DNA from 2 places in the Ruthenibacterium sp. genome. Region 1 is predicted to be linked to the other one. Evidence: predicted binding sites of a transcription regulator. Region 1 holds the regulator's gene; the other holds the start of a gene.
The links. The regulator HrcA, encoded in region 1, represses chaperone genes, less so after heat shock. The targets are predictions, from matches to a motif close to TGTTAGCACTCNNNNNNNNNGAGTGCTAACA.
Positions count from the first base shown of each region.

Region 2: htpG (molecular chaperone HtpG) is a predicted target of HrcA. The motif match lies at 1,249-1,279, and genes of this name have one in related genera.

Region 1 is NZ_JAFOIN010000101.1:519-11,018, reverse strand. Features, by position in the region: gene IIY41_RS12350 (undecaprenyl-diphosphate phosphatase) at 1-531, opposite strand, end outside; gene IIY41_RS12345 (exodeoxyribonuclease III) at 606-1,361, opposite strand; gene IIY41_RS12340 (CPBP family intramembrane glutamic endopeptidase) at 1,504-2,433, opposite strand; gene IIY41_RS12335 (hypothetical protein) at 2,511-3,254, opposite strand; gene IIY41_RS12330 (hypothetical protein) at 3,261-3,932, opposite strand; gene IIY41_RS12325 (ABC transporter ATP-binding protein) at 3,935-4,828, opposite strand; gene IIY41_RS12320 (GntR family transcriptional regulator) at 4,844-5,218, opposite strand; gene IIY41_RS12315 (hypothetical protein) at 5,403-5,804, opposite strand; gene IIY41_RS12310 (C-GCAxxG-C-C family protein) at 5,972-6,433, opposite strand; gene ade (adenine deaminase) at 6,440-8,143, opposite strand; gene IIY41_RS12300 (hypothetical protein) at 8,332-8,505, opposite strand; gene hrcA (heat-inducible transcriptional repressor HrcA) at 8,925-9,944, shown strand; gene grpE (nucleotide exchange factor GrpE) at 9,949-10,500, shown strand, end outside.
Region 2 is NZ_JAFOIN010000102.1:1,213-10,110, reverse strand. Features, by position in the region: gene IIY41_RS12400 (hypothetical protein) at 1-1,016, opposite strand, end outside; gene htpG (molecular chaperone HtpG) at 1,301-3,226, shown strand; gene IIY41_RS12390 (helix-turn-helix domain-containing protein) at 3,310-3,510, opposite strand; gene IIY41_RS12385 (hypothetical protein) at 3,641-3,892, shown strand; gene IIY41_RS12380 (hypothetical protein) at 4,138-4,512, opposite strand; gene IIY41_RS12375 (pyrimidine-nucleoside phosphorylase) at 4,532-5,854, opposite strand; gene IIY41_RS12370 (ABC transporter permease) at 6,004-6,966, opposite strand; gene IIY41_RS12365 (ABC transporter permease) at 6,963-8,132, opposite strand; gene IIY41_RS12360 (ABC transporter ATP-binding protein) at 8,129-8,898, opposite strand, start outside.

The DNA of each region.
Region 1 (10,500 bases):
CGGCACCAGCGCCAGGAACTGGAACAGACCGATGAACAGAGCCATGCGGTAATTGATCTGTCCAATGCGCCGCACCTGGGGGCGGCGCTTGCCCACGGTGCTTTCCATAAGCAGGAAGAACACGCCGTACAGGATGAGCATGGCGGAAACGACGGGCGGATTGTGCAGGTGCTCGGTCATCCAATCGTCCAGAGGCAGGCCGATGACGGCGCTGGGCACAATGGCCACCAGCACGTGGAACCACATGTCCCACACGTCCTTGCGGCAGTAGCGGTCCACCAGGCCGGACACACCGGAACCGCAGGCGTCCCGGTTGATGCGGAACGGCCACAGTTTGCTCCAGAAAATCACTACCACCGCAAGGATGGCGCCGAACTGAATGACTACATCGAACATTTCCTTAAAAGCATCCGATGTGGACATATGGATGAATTCATCGGCCAGGATCAGATGGCCGGTGCTGGAAATGGGCAGCCATTCGGTGATGCCCTCGATGACGCCCAGCAGCGCCGCGAAAAGATAATCCAGCAAAATAAGTCCCCCTTATTCCGGGCGCACAGCGTCCGTGGTGCGGGGCGCGCCCCGCCGTACAGTATATGCGTACGTCACACATCCAAGACCAGCCCCACCGGGCAGTGGTCGGACCCGTACACGTCGCTGTAAATGAGCGCGTCGCCAATTTTTTCGCGCAAACGTTCGCTGACGATGAAATAGTCGATGCGCCAGCCCGCGTTGGTCTCCCGCGCGCGGCGGAAATAGCTCCACCAGGTGTAGCGGCCCGCGGCGTCCGGATACAGCGCGCGGAAGGTATCCACAAAGCCGCTCATTAAAAGGTCGGTCATTTTCTGGCGCTCCTCATAGGAAAAGCCCGCCGAATGGATGTTCTGCTTGGGGTTTTTCAGGTCGATCTCCCGATGGGCGACGTTCAGGTCGCCGCAATAGACCACAGGTTTTTCCGTATCCAGCGCGCACAGATAAGCGCGCAGATCATCCTCCCACTGCATGCGGTAGGGCAGGCGCGCCAGTTCATTCTGGCTGTTGGGCGTATAGACGTTGACGAGGAAGAACTGCTCGAACTCCAGCGTGATGGCGCGGCCCTCGTGACTGTGCTCCTCTTTGCCGATGCCGTAGCGCACGGAGAGCGGTTCCATGCGGGTGAAAACGGCTGTGCCGGAATACCCCTTTTTCTCGGCACTGTACCAGTATTGGTGATAGCCCGGCGGCGAAAATTCGGCCTGGCCCGGCTGCATCTTCGTTTCCTGAAGGCAGACGACGTCCGCGCCGAAGCCCTCGAAGATGTCCGCGAAGCCTTTGCCGAGGATGGCCCGGAAACCATTGACATTCCACGATATCAATTTCAAAACGATATACCTCGCATATTTCTTTCAAAGTTCGGGACTTTCCGTCCCGGATATTGCACAGTATAGCACAAAATAGCCCCGCTGCATACCGGGATGCGGCGGGGCGCGCGTTATTTTCCGTTTTTTGCACGGAACGGACCGCTCATGTCAAAAAGGTGACCACAAGAATAAGCGCCGCGCACAGACCTGTGTATGCCAGCATGCCCGGCGTGCGCAGCGCACGGCCAAAGCTGTGGGCCGGGCGCTGCGCCCCCTCTCCTTCCCTGCCGTCCGCGGGTGCTGCACCGGGAAACCGCCAGCGCCTGCGCGCCGCAATCACGGCGCCCGCCGCAATGCTCACAAGCACCAGTATCCCCACGGCAGCCGTGCCCCAAATCCCTCCGTATTGTATGAAAAGGGGCGCCGCCATCGTGCCGATGGTGTTGATGGCAATATGCAGCAGGATGGTATACCGCAGCTTTCCCGTGTGGGCGTAAATGTAGCAGAAGACGGCGCCCAGCACAAAGGCATACAAAAGCTGAGACAGATTGGCGTGGAAAAGCGCGAACAGGAACGCGCCCACCAGTACATAGGTGCGGACGCCGTATCCGCCGATTTTATCGTACAGCAGCTTGCGGAACAAAAACTCCTCCCCCACGGGTGCCAGCACGCAGGCGAACAGAAACGTGGCCAGCGGGCTGCTGTTCATTTGCATCAGGGCAAGTGGGTTCTGCACCGCGCCGCCCTTAAGCATTCCCAGCAGAGCTGTGATGCCGAGGGAGACGAAATTGAACAGATACGTCACGCCCAGACACAGCACCAGCCAGCGCAGCCATCCTCCCGCCGTCAGCGCGGCGCTGCCCGCCGTGCCGGGCGTGCCGGGCACGAGTTTTTGCAGCAGCAGGATAAAAACAGGGACGGCAATGCAATACAGCGGCGCATAGGAGAGCGCCCACAGCCCCCAGCCCGTCTCCAGCAGGCTGCCCAGCAGTGTCATGCCGGCCAGCTGGAGCGCCTGTGTTACCAGCATCAGCACAAAGTAGCAAAGCCCCACCCGGGACATGGTGTTTTTGAATGACAAACCGTTCTGCATCACAGATGCCCTCCTCTTTTTCAGCAGCGGCATGCGGCGCGCTTTTGACACTCCGCCGCAGAGCCGCCGCGCTGTGCTTATGCTGTCTGGCGCACGCTGCCCCGCAGCAGCAGAGCGGCGCCTGAAACCGTGGCGGCTGTAAGAAGCGCAAGCGCCAGAAGCACCCGCGCCGGACCGCCGGGGATGAATGCCAGAACGTCCACCACCGCGCCCAGCGCACGGCCCAGCAATGTGTCGCGTCCCGCGCCCTCGGCCAGCCGTGTGAAGGTGTCGCCGAACAGGAAAACAGCCATATACGCGGCCCACAGCAGCCACAGCGCCCGCCGTCCCCAGCGCTGGATACATGCGCCCAGAAACAGCCCGGTGCAGGCAAGGACGAGAACTGCCGGCAAAATCACCCAGGCCCAGCGCAGTGCCTCCGGCTGCAGAAGGTCCGGCCCGTCAATGGGCATGCCGCGGAAAAGCAGCAGATACAGCCCGCGGTCCAGCAGCGTCAAAACCACTATGCCTCCGACGAGGCACAGCAACTGCAGGCACACGGTGACGAACATCCCAAACAGAAAACGGCGCCGTGTACAGCTCATCGTCAGCGCCTGCTCGTAGCCGCAGGAGAAATAATACAGCGCAAAAATAACGCCGAACATCACCAGCATGATCGCTGCAAATACAGTGCCAAGGGAAAAATACTCCTCCTCATGAGCGAAATACATGATACACAGGCTAAGCGCCTCGCCAAGCAGCCAGGCTCCGCCCAAAACAGCCAGCGATTGCCACAGGCTGTTCCGGTTGAGCAGGAATTCCCGTTTAATCGATTTTAACATATATGCTCACCCCTTTACCGGTATGCGGCGGCACATGAGCCAATCCAGCCAGCCCAACAGCACGGCCAAAACGATGGCGCTGCCGCCCAGCGCCCACGCATTGGAAAGAAAGCGCAGCATCGCGTCCAGCATGCCGTCCAGAGCTCCCGCCGCACCCGCGTAGCCGATGATCCCGCCGATCACCGCACATCCGCCGACGATCAGTACGAAAAATACGATCATGCCCACACGCCCAAAGCGGAGGCTGACAAAACCCAGCGCTTCACCAACGGACGCGCCGAGGAGCAGCACGGCAAACAGCCCCACCAGCATCGTACCGGTGAACAGGGCGTCCACGCCGAACATCCATTTTACTGCGAGCTGGATCAAAAGCAGGCATACGCCGATGCCTCCGGCCAGCATCACCTTGGCCGCCTGTGCTCCGGCGAAGAAGCCCCGGCGCGTAACGCCCATGGAAAGAGGCAGCGGCATGTAAGACTGGATCAGGCTGGCCTGCAGCACAAAGGGGAACATCATCCCGCAGGCGAAGGCCATGCCCAGGATACGCCAACCCGCGCTTTCAAATTCGGACAGCGGCGTGGAAACGGCGTAAAATGCAATGAACAGTGCGCCGACGCCCAACAGCGCGCCAATGAACTGCACTACCAGCAGGCTCAGATATTTTACGGTACGCAGCATCGTTATTCCCCTTCCTTATGGCCGCCCGTCAGGTAGACGAACACCTTTTGAAGCGTCACGCCGCTGATATCCACATCCAGCCCGTCTGCGCTGCGGCGCAGCGTATCCAGGCTGCCGCGCACGCAGGCCGTGCGGCTGCGGCCCAGGCCCTCTTCGTGGATGACCTGCAGCCCGGCGCAGGCGCGGGCCACGTCCTCGTCCCGGCCGGAAACATAGTGGAACTGGGCCACGAAGCTTTCGCAGTTGCCTGTCTCGATGACACGGCCGTTGTCGATAAAAATAATATCCTCAAACACGCCCGCGGCTTCCTCGATGATATGGGTGGAGATGATGAAGGTGCGTCCCGTTTCGGCGTAATCGGCCAGAAGCACATCGTAGAACTGTTCCCGCGCCACCACATCCAGGCCGGCCACCGGCTCGTCGAGAATGGTGATGGGCGCGCGGCTGGCCAGCGCCAGAACGATGGTGACCATGCTCATCATACCCTTGGAGAGCTTGTAGATCTTCTTTTTGGTGTCCAGCCCGAACATCTCGATCAGTCGTGCGGCGTACTCCTTGTCCCAGTGGGGGTAGTACAGTGCGGCGGCGCGCAGGTATTCCTTCACCTTCAGTGTGTTCTGGCCGAACAGCAGCATGGGCGAAAGCTCGCGGGAAAAGCAGATCTCGTCCAGTGCTTTCTGGTTTTCCCACACGCGCTCCCCGTTGTAGGTAACGAGGCCGGAATCGTGGGTATTCTGTGCCGTCAGAATGCTGAGCAGCGTGGTTTTGCCCGCGCCGTTGCGTCCGATGAGGCCATAGATCTTGCCTGGCTCGATGGTCAGCGAGACGCTGTGCAGCACCTCTTTTTTGTTGTAGCTTTTGACCACATCCGTGGCCTGCAATACTCCGTTCGTCATGTCCCTGTCCCTCCGTTACGTTTTGTCCGCCGCGGCCTGTTCAATCATGGCCATCAGCTCTCCCTTGCCGATGGCAAGGGTGCGCGCCTCGTCCACAAGGCTCCTCACATATGTTTCAAAAAAACTGTCTTTGCGCTTTTGGATGATTTTCTGTTTGCTGCCCGCCGCAACGAACATGCCGATCCCTCGTTTCTTATACAAAATGCCCTCGTCTACCAACAGGTTCAGCCCTTTGGCCGCCGTGGCCGGATTGATGCTGAACGCTTTTGCAAGTTCGTTGGTGCTGGGCGCCTGTTCCTCTTCCAAAAGCAGGTCCCGCACGATGTTGTCCTCCAGCATGGCTGCGATCTGCAGATAGATGGAGGTGGAATCATTCAGGTTTCCATTCAATTGTCTGCGCTCCTTCCCTCCAAAGGTTATTTGGTTATGTGGTTCATTACTTGTGTAACTAACTATACAACACGCAAAGACGGTTGTCAATCCCTCCGTCAAAAATTTTTGTTTTCCCTGCGGCAGATTTCCCGCCAAAGAAAAGCGCCGGAGCCTTCGAAAAGGCTCCGGCGCAGGCGGGAACTTATTGAGCGGATGGCCCCGCATCGGGGTCGAACCGTGTGAGAAACTGGCAGTACACATAAAGGTTCTGGACCTTTGTTGCCTCATTGCCGTACTCCGTGCGGATACTGGGCTGCGTCTCCGACGGCGTGACATAAAGGCGGAACGCAATGGCGTCCTGGTCCACCGCCATGTTCTCCACGGGTGCGTAATTGAAGTTGCGGATGGCAACGTCCAGATGCTTGTACAGCAGCTGTTCGATCTCGGCGTTGGAAAAGCACCGGACGACCTCACGGCTGCCGTGCATTTCAAGGATGGCTTTTACTTCCTCGAACGAGATCTCCTGTAAACGGAAACAGCCCTGATGCAGCAGGGTGAGCATGGATGCGTTGTCAAGCAGCAGCAGCGGTTTGGATGCGGCCATGGTACTCTTCCTTTCTGTTTGAAAAGTGGAGGAACAGTCCTCCCTGTCTTCATAGTACCGTGCAAACACCCGAATTGTCAATTATTGTTAAATTTATATCGTCTAATAAGTTGATTATTGTAAAATATACCAAAATCAAACTGCCGCACTTGGTGGGAATGCGGAATTTACAGCCGGGCGGGATGCTCGGCCAGCCATTCCTCCAGAATTTGAGCCGCCAGCGCCACCAGCTCCGGGCAGGGGCGCTTTTTATAATATTCCGGCGTGCGCGCCTCGGCCTGCGGTATGCCCTCGGGACGGGCCAGGCCCAGCAGCTCCCGGCAGATGATGCTGCCGTTTTCGGCCCGGAAGCGCCCGGCCAGCTCCTGGATCATCGCGTAGGTATCGGTTTTCTCCAGCCCGGCTTTGGGGTCGTTGTAGCCGCGCAGCGCGCTTGCGGCCAGCGTCATACCGCTTACCGCACCGCATACCTCCCGCATCCGTCCCATGCCTCCGCCAAAGCCGCTGGCCAGGCGTGCCGCGGCGTCTACCGAAAGGCCCATCTCCGGCGCGAACGCCCCGGCCACAGCCTGCGCGCAGTTATAGCCCTCCAGAAACAGCGCTTTCGCGCGTTGTGCTTTTTCACTCATATCCGATCAGTCCTTTACCAGGGAAAATGCAGTTACGTCGAACAGGCCGCGGTCCGTCAGGCGCAATTCCGGTATAACGGGCAGCGCCAGAAAGGAAAGGCTGGTAAACGGGTCCACATGGTACGGGATACCCATGGCCTTTGCCCGCTCCAGAATGGCGCCCGCTCCGGCCTGTATCTCCTCCCACGGGGCGGTGCTCATCAGGCCTCCCACGCGCAGGGGCAGCGCGCCCAGTATTTTTCCGCCTCCGGCCAGCACATATCCGCCGCCGATTTCTTTCAAATGGTTGATGGCCAGCACGAGGTCCGCGTCGTTGTCTCCCGCCGCGATGACGTTGTGGCTGTCGTGCGCCACGCTGGTGGCAATGGCTCCGCCTGTGATGCCGTAGCCCTTCAACGGGCAAACGGCAACGCCTCCGTTTTTGCCGTGGCGTTCCACCACGCATAGTTTGGTATAAACGGCGTTGGGCCGGAAAAAGCCGTTTTCCGAAGGAACCTCCTCCACCGCGTGACGCGTGACGATCTGGTACGGTACCATCTCAATGACATGGGCCGGGCCCGCGACGGGCAGCGCAAGGTCGGCAGGAGCCACGTTCTCAAAGTGTACCGAATGCAGCAGTGCATCGGGTACGGGGGCGGCGGCAAGGCCTGCAAAGCGCTCCTCCACGGGCCGGCCGTCCTTGTAAACCGCGCGCACGGTCATCTGCTTGAGGCTGTCCAGCAGGACAAGGTCGGCCCGATAGCCCGCGGCCACGGCGCCCAGGTCCCGCAGGCCGTATTCGCGGGCTGCGTTCCAGGTGGCCATTTTGATGGCGGTGACAGGCTTCATGCCCAGGCTGATGGCCTGGCGGACATTCCATCGCAGATGGCCGTCCCGGGCAATGTCGTCCAGATGCTTGTCGTCGGTGCAGAACAGGAACCGGTCGGCAGGCATGTCGCTGTCCAGCAGGCCGTTTACAAGCACCGAAAGGTTTTTCGCAGCGCTGCCCTCGCGAACCAGCACAGCCAGACCCGCGCGCAGCTTTTCGGCAGCCTCTGCAAAGGTGGTGCACTCATGCTCGGTGCGGATGCCCGCGGCTGCATAGGCCTGCAGCTCTCTGCCAGAAAGGCCGGGAGCGTGGCCGTCGGCCCGCTTTCCCGCATCCGCGGCCAGCGCCAGCTTTTCCAGTACGGTTTGCCGCGCGGCCAGCACGTCGGGATAACACATCACCTCGCCCAGGCCCAGTACGCGGGGATGCGCCATAAACGGGGCCATGTCTGCGGCGGTGAAATCCGCGCCGTTTGTTTCAAAGGGGGTGGCGGGCACGCTGGAGGGCAGCATCAGATACACGTTCAGCGGCAGGTTTTCCGTTGCATCCAGCAGATATTGTACGGCCTGTGCACCGCATACGTTGACGATCTCATGCGGGTCGGCCACAATGGTGGTGGTGCCGCTGCGGGTAGCGGCGCGGGCGAATTCAAAGGGCGCGGCAAGGCTGGATTCGATGTGGATGTGCGCGTCGATGAAACCCGGACACAGGAATTTGTCCGTGCAGTCCAGTTCTGTCCGTCCCCGGTAGCTTCCCACGCCCGCAATCACGCCGCCCGCCACCGCCACGTCTGCAGTGATGATTTCCTCGGAAAAAACATTGACCACGTTGACGTTTTTGAACACGAGGTCGGCGGGGGCGCGCCCCGCCGCCACGTCGATGCATGCTTTGTCCGCTTTCATTGTCCGGCCGCCTTTCCTGTTTTTGGTTTTTACCAGTATACTACATTATATAAAAAACGAAAAGGGCTCCGGCACATTCGCGCAGGCAGGACGCTCTGCGCTTCCCCGCCCAAAAACAAAAAGCCCGCTTTCAGCGGGCTTTCGGCTCTGCATCCTGTCAAATTTTTGTACGCAGTGGTATGGCCGCGTCAGAGCGCGGCCTTGAGCCGCCGGGCCAGCCGCATCAGCAGTGTGGGATTCCGGCGGTAATAATCCGCCCACCAGGCCTTTTCGGCGCGCTTGTCATAGGGAAGACGGCTGTACGGCTGGGTGCGGGGATATGCGCGTTCATACTCGCAGTTGAGACGAGGGTCCATTTGCATGAAAACAAGCCTCCTTTTTGAGGCCGCCCGGCACCGGGCGGCACAGTTGCGTGCAGAGCGTTTTGCGGGATGTGTTATTCTATTTTATGCCCCCGACGGGGACGGTGTGAGCTTCCGTTCCTTTCCGCTTTCAGTATATCATGTCCGCCAGTGAACGACAATATACCATTTGCACGAAAGCGCGGCCATTGCTTACAGCAACCTGCCGGAACGGTTTTTCCGGCGAATACACCTGTGTGCCGCGTGCCCTCATGCTGCGGTTTTTGCCGCAGTTGTGACGAAATTGTAAAAGTTGAAAAAATTCGCGCATTTTGCCCCGCAGGGCTTGACATACTAAAAAAGTGTTGTAAAATAAATTTAGCACTCGAACAGATAGAGTGCTAAACAGCAAGAGAGGAAAGGTGGTGTGGGCGGTGCCGATGGACGATCGGAAACGGCGTGTGCTGCGGGCGATCGTAACACTGTATGGCGCGGACGGAGAGCCGGTTGGCAGCGGTCTGCTGGCCGAACAGTTCGGACATGCGGTGTCCAGCGCCACGCTGCGCAACGAAATGGCCGCGCTGACAAAGCTGGGCCTTCTGGAGCAGCCCCACACCAGCGCCGGGCGCGTGCCCAGCGCCAAGGGCTACCGCTACTACATCGACAATCTTCTGGATACAGGCGCCCGCCTTCCCGCTGAGGAAAAACGGCAGATCGACCTTTTGTTCCGCGAGATGGACTACGACCCCGAACGTCTGGCCGAAAGCGCCGCAAGGGCTTTGGCGGACCTGACGGGCTACTGTGTCGTGGCTACAACGCCCAAAAGCGAGGACCTGTGCATCGCCCATTATGAGGTGATGCAGGTGGGCCGCTACACGGCGGCGGTGCTGGCCGTCACCAATGCGGGCGGTGTGCGCACGCGCACGGCAAAGCTGGATTTCGCGCTGCGGCCCGGCGACGCCCAGCGGCTGTCCCAAGCGTTGAACACCTACCTTACCTTCCGCAGCGCGGCCGACGTGCGCGAGGAACAGATGCGTACCGCAGCACAGAGCCTGGGCAGTGCGGTATATTACCCGGTGCTTTCGGCGGCGGTGACGCTGCTGCGGGAAGCGGGACGGCCCAATGTATATCTGGAGGGCCAGCAGAACCTGCTGAATTATGCCGAGCTTGCGGACAGCTTCCGCACGCTGATGGAATTCTTCAGCGACACAGAAGCCGTCAAGCGCTACGTCAGCCCCAAGAGCGAGCGCACCACGGTGCTGCTGGGCGACGAACTGCCCGAGTACCGCATGCCGGGCTTCTGCATCATGACGAAGCGCTATCTCGCGGGAGGCGGGCTGACGGGGGCCATCGGCATCGTAGGTCCAACGCGCATGCCCTACCGGGAAACGATCCCGCGGCTTGAATATTTCGCATTGCTGCTCGGCGAATGCATGTCGGGCAGGGTGCAGGAGGAGTAGCAACATGGCAGACACGGAAAAAGACGTGAACCGCGCGGCCGCCGCGCCGCAGGAGGAAGCGTCCGCCGCGCAGGCGGCGCCCGAGGCACCGCAGCCTGAAACGCAGGATGCAGAAAAGACGGAAAAAAAGGAAAAGCATACAGAAGGCAAGGCGCATGCCGAGCTGGCCGCACTGAAAACCAAGCTGGAGCAGGCTGAAAAAAAGCTGGCCGAAACGAAAGACACGCTGCTGCGCACCGCCGCGGAATATGAAAACTTCCGCAAGCGCAGCGCCAGGGAGCACGATGCCGCGTTCGACAACGGCGTGAGCTTCGCGGTGAACACGCTGCTGCCCGTGCTGGACACGCTGGAGATCGCCGCCGACGCGCCCACCGCGGACGAGAGCTATAAAAAGGGCGTGACCATGACGCTGGACAAATGCCGCGAGGCGTTCGGCAAAATGGGTGTCAGCGAGATCGAGGCGCAGGGCAAGCCCTTCGACCCCGAGCTGCACGCAGCCGTGCTGCAGCAGCCCTCTACCGACGACATGCCCAGCGGCACCGTCACGCAGGTGATG
Region 2 (8,898 bases), on a different contig from region 1:
GGGCGTTCCACAGGCGCATCGTCGAAATCAAACACAAAAGGCGCCGCCTTGGGCACAGGCTCCGCGGAGCGCGGCGGCTCCGCAGGCTTTACCGCCGCCGGAGCCGCGGGCGGCACAGCGGCGACAGGCTTTGCATCGTCCAGAATATCCAGCGGCAGCGGCGTGTAGCCATCCAGTGGCGCGGCAGCAGAAGCCGGCGCGGGCCGGGCGGGCTTTTCTTCCAGAATTCCGAAATCGAACGCGGCCTCTCCGGAAGGAACTGCAGACGCCGCCGTCCGGGATGCGGGACGCTCCACAGGCGCATCGTCGAAATCGAACACGAACGGAGCCGCCTTGGGCGCGGGCTGGGCAGGGCGCGGCGGCTCCACAGGCTTTACAGCCGCCGGGGCCGCGGGCGGCACAGCAGCAATGGGTTCCGCATCGTCCAGAAAATCCAGAGACAGCGGCGCGTAGCCGTCCAGCGGTGCGGCGGCAGGAGCCGGCGCGGGCTTTTCTTCCGGAATGCCGAAATCAAACGCGGCCTCTCCGGAAGGAGCTGCGGACGCCGCCGTCCGGGATGCGGGACGCTCCACAGGCGCATCGTCAAAATCGAACACGAACGGAGCCGCCTTGGGCGCAGCCTGCGCCGGAGAGACCGGCCGAACGGGTGCATCATCCGTCCCTCCGAGGGAAGCGGACGCCGCCGGGGTAATGCGCGTTTCCGGTACGCCGCTGAACGGCGCGGGGGCAGGCTCTTCATCGAACACGAAGGGCGCGGGCCGGGCGGGCTGCGCCGGGCCCGCCGGAGCCGCCGGGCGCTGGAAGGAAAAATCGTCGAAAGGGTCTCCGGGGTCCGTCTCTCCCGGGACGGCGGGATCATCTCCGCCCAGGAAATCGAAATCCAGCTTCTGCATTCCCGCGAACGGTTCATCGTCCGCAGGCTGTTTTTCAACCGGCTGCTGCGCGGGAGACGTTTTTTTCACCGGTACATCCTCAGGCTCAAAGCCCGGGCCGGAAAAGAAGTCCGTCGTAGGCACAAAAACACCGCCTTTTCAAAATTCAAAGCCGGGCGCAAAACGCCCGCCAGCCCGCGCCGCACAGGGCGCGCGGCGGCCGGACGCCGCCTTTCAGCTATGGCACTATTTTACAGCATCCCGCACGCACACGCAAGCCCGGCGGGCAAAAAAGCCGCTTTTCTCCGCGAAGTATGAAGAATTTTTAAATTTTCCAAAAAGGGACTTGCAGTTTTCCGCCGTTTGGTGTATGCTGAATTAGCACTCATCAGTAAAGAGTGCTAAACAGTTTGGGAGGCAAAGCGGCAATGGCAAAAAAGCAATTCAAAGCGGAGTCCAAACGGCTCCTTGACATGATGATCAACTCCATTTACACCCACAAGGAAATTTTCCTGCGCGAACTTATCAGCAATGCGAGCGACGCCATCGACAAGCTGTATTTCCGCAGCCTGACAGACGACTCCGTAAAGCTGAAAAAGAAGGACTTCTTCATCCGGCTGGCAGCCGATAAAGAGAACCGCACGCTGACGGTGCGCGACAACGGCATCGGCATGACAAAGGAAGAGCTGGAGAAAAACCTGGGCACCATCGCAAAAAGCGGCAGCCTGGATTTCAAGAATGAAAACGAGACCGGCGGCAAGGTGGATGTGATCGGCCAGTTCGGCGTGGGCTTCTACTCTGCGTTCATGGTGGCCAGCCGCGTGACGGTGCGCAGCCGCGCGTTCGGCGCACAGGAGGCCTGGCAGTGGGAGTCCACGGGCGCTGAGGGCTATACCATCGAGCCTTGCGACAAAGAGGACGTGGGCACCGAGGTCATCCTTGTTGTGAAGGAAAACGAAGGCGAGGAGCACTACGACGAGTTCCTGGACGACTGGCGCCTGGCGGGCATCGTCAAAAAATACTCCGATTATATCCGCTACCCCATCAAGATGCTGCGGGAAAAGAGCCGCGCCATCGAGGGCACGGACAAGGATGAGGAGGGGCATTACAAGGCTCCGGAGTACGAAACGTACACCGAGGACGAGACGCTCAACAGCATGGTGCCCATCTGGAAGCGTGACAAGAAAAAGGTCAAGGACGAGGAGTACGCCCAGTTCTACAAGGATAAATTCGGCGATTATTCTGACCCCGCCCGCGTCATTCAAAGCAAGACCGAGGGCACCGCCACGTTTAACGCGCTGTTGTTCATCCCTTCGCGCACGCCCTACAACTACTATACCAAGGAATATGAAAAGGGCCTGCAGCTCTATTCCAGCGGCGTGCTCATCATGGAAAAATGCGCCGACCTGCTGCCGGATTATTTCAGCTTCGTGAAGGGCCTTGTGGACAGCGAGGACCTGAGCCTGAACATCAGCCGCGAAATGCTGCAGCATGACAGCCAGCTCAAGCTCATCAAAACCACGCTGGAGCGCAAGATCAAAAACGAGCTGGCCGCCTGGCTGAAGAACGACCGTGAAAAATACGAAGAGTTCTTCAAGAATTTCGGCCTGCAGCTCAAGATGGGCTGCTATGCCTCCTACGGCATGAACAAGGAGCTGCTGCAGGATCTGCTGCTGTTCCACAGCGCCAAGGAGAACAAGCTGGTAACGCTGCGGGAATATTACGAGGCCATGCCTGAGGACCAGAAATATATCTACTACGCCGCGGGCGAAAGCACCGACCGTTTGGCCAAGCTGCCTGCCGCCGAGCGCGTGCTGGACAAAGGCTTCGACATTTTGTACCTGACGGACGATGTAGACGAGTTCATGCTCCAGATGCTGCGCAGCTACGGCGACAAGGAAAAAGAAAAAGAGTTCCGCAACATCTCCGCCGACGATCTCGGCATTGAGACCGACGCGGAAAAAGAGGAAGTTAAAGCCAAAAACGAAGAAAATAAGGAGCTGTTCGAGGCCATGAAAGAGGCTCTGGACGGCAAGGTGACTGAAGTGCGCTTGTCTCAGCGCCTGAAGAGCCACCCGGTATGCCTGTCCAGCAGCGGCCCGCTGTCCATCGAAATGGAAAAGGTGCTGAACAGCATGCCCGCCCAGCAGGAAAAGGTCAAAAGCGAAAAGGTGCTGGAGCTGAACGGCGAGCACGAGGTGTTTGCGGCGCTGAAGCGCCTGTTCGAAGCCGGCGACAAGGAAAAACTGGCCGCGTACAGTGAGATCCTGTACGACCAGGCGCTGTTGATCGAGGGACTGGCACTGGAGGACCCCGTGGCTTACGCCAACAATGTCTGCAAGCTGATGGTCTGATTTTCCCAGACCGCCTTTACTGAAAAAAGCCGCGCCCGCCGTAAGCTGCTACGGCGGGCGCGTTTTTTTTCGTTGTGCGGCCGCTATTTTTCATCCGTGCGGCCCAGGATATAGTCTGTGCTGGTGTCGTAAAAATCCGCCAGCGCAATAAGAATGGCCGTTGGAATGTCCCGCTGGCCCAGTTCATAATTGCTGTATACCTGCTGCGAGCAGTGCAGCGCCTGGCTGAGCTGCTTTTGCGAGAGGTCCCGGTCCTCCCGCAGGGCGCGGATACGCTCGTACATGTACCTCCCCTGCCCTTCTTTTTATCTAAGGTACAGTATAGGTAACCGCAATTTGTTGTATTGACTTTTACCGCAAATTGCAGTAAAATCATTCTGTCAAAAACGCGCGAAGTACAGGGAGGCATGGAACATGGAACAGGAGAGCCGCGCCGGGTGTATCCTGCACGGCTGCGGCGTACTGGCCGCGCTGGCCGGTCTGTGCGCCGCGTCGGGTGCTGCGTGCGTCTTCGCTCTCACACCGGGATGGCGGGTATGGGCGCTGCCGGTGTTTTTCCTGCTGGCGCTGGCAGGCGCAGCCTCCGGCCTGCTGCTGTACGCAGCGGGCAGCGCGCTGCAGATACTTTGTGATATCCGAGTAGCCGTCAAAGATAAACTTCGCTGAAACACTTGCCGCAATTCAGGCAAAGTATCCCCGTTAGCGCCTGGGAATTTTCGTATTCGAGCTGAGCTCTATTGGTGCGCTAAGTCACGCAAATATGGTTCGCCGGCCGCAGCCGTTCTTCTTTCAGCTGCTTATAGGTGTGCTTACTTCAATCACTCACATTAGCCTTCCTCTAAGCTACTCGCCCTGCGAGTGGCTTTTGTTATACAATAGCTGTCCACAGGGAAACCCTGTGGACAGCTGTGCTACACTCTTAAACCAAGCTCTTTTGCAACCTTTTTTATGCGTTTTACAAAAACATCGTTTGGACGCTTTTCCTGAATCATTTTATCCGTTGTTGCTGCCCACCGATATATTTGCTCAATACTTCCATAGCCACGTTTAAAAATACGAGCATACTTCATACAATTGTATTTTGTTGGTGCACTGGAAAGAACAATTTTCAATTCTTCATCTGTCCAGGATTCTCCTTTATTGCTCGTATTCCGTTCATCCTCATTCATTTTCTGGTATTCTATCAGCAAGTTTTCAATATAGTTTACTTTTTCCTCAAGGCTCAAACCATCAACAGATTCTGAAAACAAGGATAAGACCTGTCTTTTGAACTCCGTCCGATTCATTTTCCTCCAACCTTTCCCATTAAAACCGCGTCACGCCGTCCTTGTCTACACGGGCCAGCACCAGCGCGGGCAGCTGGGGACGGCGGGCCGCAAAGGTGAGCGCACTGTGGAATTTTTCTTCCGCAGCCGCAAATTTCGCCGCATCCCCGGCGTACAGCCGTGCCAGCACATCGCCCTTTTTCACCGGGTCGCCCGCTTTTTTCAACAGGCGGATGCCCGCCGCCGGGTCGATGACGCTCTCTTTTGTTTCGCGCCCCGCGCCCAGCAGAACGGCTGCAATGCCGATTTTCTCGGTGTCGGTGGCATACAACCAGCCGTCCTGCATGCACACCACGTCCTGTTCATACGCGGCTGCGGGGAAGCCTGACGGATCGTCTATCACGGCAGGGTCGCCGCCCTGCGCGGCCACCATGGCCCGCAGCTTTGCCAGCGCCGCGCCGCTGCGCAGCGCATCCTCCGCCATGGCGCGGCATGCCGCAGCGCCGCCCCTTCCTGCCAGCCACAGCATGCCCGACGCCAGAGACAGGCACACCTCCGTCAGGTCCGCAGGGCCTTTGCCCCGCAGGGTCTCCACCGCTTCGATGACCTCCAGGCTGTTGCCGATATTGCGGCCCAACGGGGTATCCATATCTGTGATGAGCGCCGCCGTGCGCCGCCCGTTATGCTCACCGATGTCCACCATGGCCTTCGCCAGCGCAATGGAATCCTCCAGCGTTTTCATGAACGCGCCGTTCCCCGTTTTTACATCCAGCAGGATGCAGTCCGCGCCGGAAGCCAGCTTTTTACTCATGATGCTGCTGGCGATGAGCGGAATACAGGAAACCGTAGCCGTTACATCCCGCAGCGCATACATCTTTTTGTCCGCAGGAGCCAGGTTGCCCGTCTGCCCGATGACCGCGATGCCTATGTCGTTCACCTGCCGGAAAAACGCTTCCTGCGTGAGCGACACCGAGCATCCGGGGATAGCCTCGATCTTATCCAGCGTGCCGCCCGTATGCCCCAGGCCGCGGCCGCTCATCTTCGCAACCTTTACGCCGCACGCGGCCACGATCGGCCCCGCCACCAGGGTGGTCTTGTCGCCCACGCCCCCCGTGGAATGTTTGTCAGCCTTGACGCCGCCGATCCCCGAAAGGTCCACCATATCGCCGCTGTAAGCCATGGCTGCCGTAAGCTGGGCGGTCTCCGTTGCCGTCATGCCGCGCAGGTAAACAGCCATCATCAGCGCACTCATCTGGTAATCCGGGATGCTGCCCGCGGCAAAGCCGTTTACCGCGAACGCGATCTCCTCCTGCGCCAGCGTACCGCCGTCCCGCTTTTTGGCGATGATATCATACATGCGCATAAAAAAATCTCCTTTATCCGTTTTGTGTGCGCGCCGGACAGCCGGCGCGCACGCTGCTTCAGCCGGAACGCAAAGGGGCGGACGGCCGCCCGGCGTACCGCCCGGCGGCGGCAGCCCGCCCCTGATTTATTTTCTTTCCGCGCCGCTTTCTAACGGCTGCCCTTGTCGTAGGGAATGCCTTCCGCACGCGGCGCCATGGAATTTTTGCTGGTGAACGCCAGTACGATCAGTGTGGCTACATAGGGCACCATTTTGTAAACGTCGTTGGGGATGCCCAGGTTTGCCAGGAACGGGATGCCCGAATACGCGGACGCCACCGTTTTCATCAAACCGAAGAAGAACGCCGCAAACAGGATGCGGCTGGGTCTCCATTGGCCGAAGATGAGCACCGCCAGCGCCAAAAAGCCGTAGCCGGCCACTGTGGCGTTGAAGTTGGTGGATGTTGGCACCACAAACACAAGGCCGCCCACGCCTGCCAGCGCGCCGGAAATGGCAACGCCCGCGTAGCGCATCCGGTATACGTTCACGCCCACGCTGTCCGCCGCCTGCGGGTGTTCGCCGCACGCGCGCAGCCGCAGGCCAAAGCGCGTTTTGTACAACACCACAGCTGATACCGCCAGCACCGCAAAGCCCAGATAGGTGGTGATATAGGTATTCTGGAACAGCAGCGGCCCCAGCACGGGAATATCGCCCAGCACCGGTACCTTGGTGATGCGGAAGGTGTTGGAGAACGGGATCTGCTGCACACTGCGGATCATACGGGCGGCAAAAATAGCGAATGCCGGAGCGAACATGTTGATGGCCGTGCCGCTGATGACCTGATCCGCCTTCATATTGATGGATGCATATGCATGCGCCATGGAGACCAGCACGCCCACCGCCGCCGCGATAAGCACCGCCAGCAGGAGCAGCAGCTGGGGCGGCAGGGCCGCGCCGCTGCTCTGCACGATGTTGATGAACAGGATGCTGGAAAACGCACCCATGATCATGATGCCTTCCAGCGCGATATTGACGACGCCGCTGCGCTCACTGAACATCCCGCCCAACGCCACGATCAGCAGCGGAATGGAGAAGAACATCGTCTGCTGTACCAGAAAATATACGGTATTCATTCAGCTCCGCCCCCTTCCTGCGGGCCCCTGCCCGAAACAGCGGGCCTGCCGTCCGCCGCGCGCTTTTCTTCTCTGCGCTTGACGCGCCGCTCTACAAAGCCGCGCAAAAGCAGCGAAAAGGCCGCGAAGTAGATTACCACGGAAATAATGATATCAATGACCTGCGGCGCAAAGCCGTATACCTGCATATTGAAGCCGCCCTGGTTCAAATACGCCACGAACAGGCCTGAGAAAATGATGCCGATGGGATTGTTGAGGCCCAGCAGCGCCACCGGGATGCCGTTGAAGCCCTCGGCGGCCAGCGTGTCCAGCACCTCGATTCCCTTGCCCGCGCCCGCCAGGTACAGGCATGCGCCGCCCAGGCCCGAGAGCGCGCCCGCAATGACCATGGAAAGCACGATGCTGCGTGTCTCGTTGATGCCGGCATACCGGGCCGCATCGCGGTTGTAGCCGCACGCCTTCAGCTCGTAGCCGAATTTTGTTTTTTCAATGAGGTAATAGATAACGACGCCCGCGAGGACGGCAATGAAAATGCCCGCGTTGGCGCTGGAGGCCGTGGCTCCGCTGCGGAAGATCAGGTCCATGCCCAGCTTGGGCGCGTTGGCGTTTTCCGCTACCGGAAGCGATTGGTTCTTCAGGGAATCGAACACCGTCAGCTGAATGAGGAAGTTGACGCCGTACATACCGATGTAATTCATCATAATGCAGGCGATGACCTCGTTCACGTTGCACACGGCCTTCAAAAAGCCCGGAACAAGGCCCCACACCGCGCCCGCCAGCATCGCGCCCAGCAGGCAGGCCAGCCACAACAGCGGGCCGGGGATGAACGTGCATTTCACGCCCATCAGAACGGCCACATATGCGCCCACGATGAACTGGCCGGACGCGCCGATGTTGAACAGGCCCGTTTTGTTGGCGAAGCCCACCGAAAGGCCCGTCAGAATGATGGGCGTGGCTGCGTACAGCACCTGCCCCAGGTTCTTCATGTCGGAAAGGCCGCCCGTCAGAATGGCCAGCAGGCCCCAGAAGGCATTGGCCGGTTCTGCCACCAGCAGCACCACAAAGCCCACCACAAGGCCGCACAAAATTGCCAGAAGCGAGGCCATAAAGCTGGAAAAACCCGCTTTTGTATAGAGGTTTCGCCAGCGCGCCGATATTTTTTTCATTGCACTGCCCTCCTCCCGGAACCGGCCATATAAAGCCCAAGCTCCTGCACGGTGACTGTTTTCGGGTCAAGATCGGCCACGATCCGGCCCTCATAGATAACGAGGATGCGGTCTGAAAGCTGCATCACCTCGTCCAGCTCCAGGCTCACGAGAAGGATGGCCTTGCCCGCGTCCCGCTCCTCCACCAGCTTGCCGTGGATGTACTCGATGGCGCCCACGTCCAGCCCGCGCGTGGGCTGGACGGCGATGAGCACGTCCGGGTCGCGGTCGATCTCCCGCGCGACGATGGCCTTCTGCTGGTTGCCGCCGGACATGCTGCGCGTGATGGTGCGCGCGCCCTGGCCCGAGCGGATATCAAATTTGCCGATGAGCTTGTCTGCGTATTCGTAGATGGCGTCGTACTTCAAAAAGCCGCGGCTGCAGAACTCCGGCTCAAAATAGCTTTGCAGCACCAGATTGTAGGCAAGGTTATAATCCAGCACAAGGCCATGGCGGTGGCGGTCCTCAGGAATATGCCCCAGACCGCCCGCGTTGCGCCTGCGGATGGGCGCGTGGGTGATATCCTGTCCGTTCAGCGTCACAGTGCCCTCCTCCGGCTCCACAAGGCCCGTCAGCGCGTAAACAAGCTCTGTCTGCCCGTTTCCGTCGATGCCCGCGATGCACACGATTTCGCCCCGGCGCACGTCAAAATCCACATGGTCCACCACATTTTTGCTGCCTCCGTGTCCCTTTACGCAAACCCCCCGGGCCGACAGCACGACCTCTC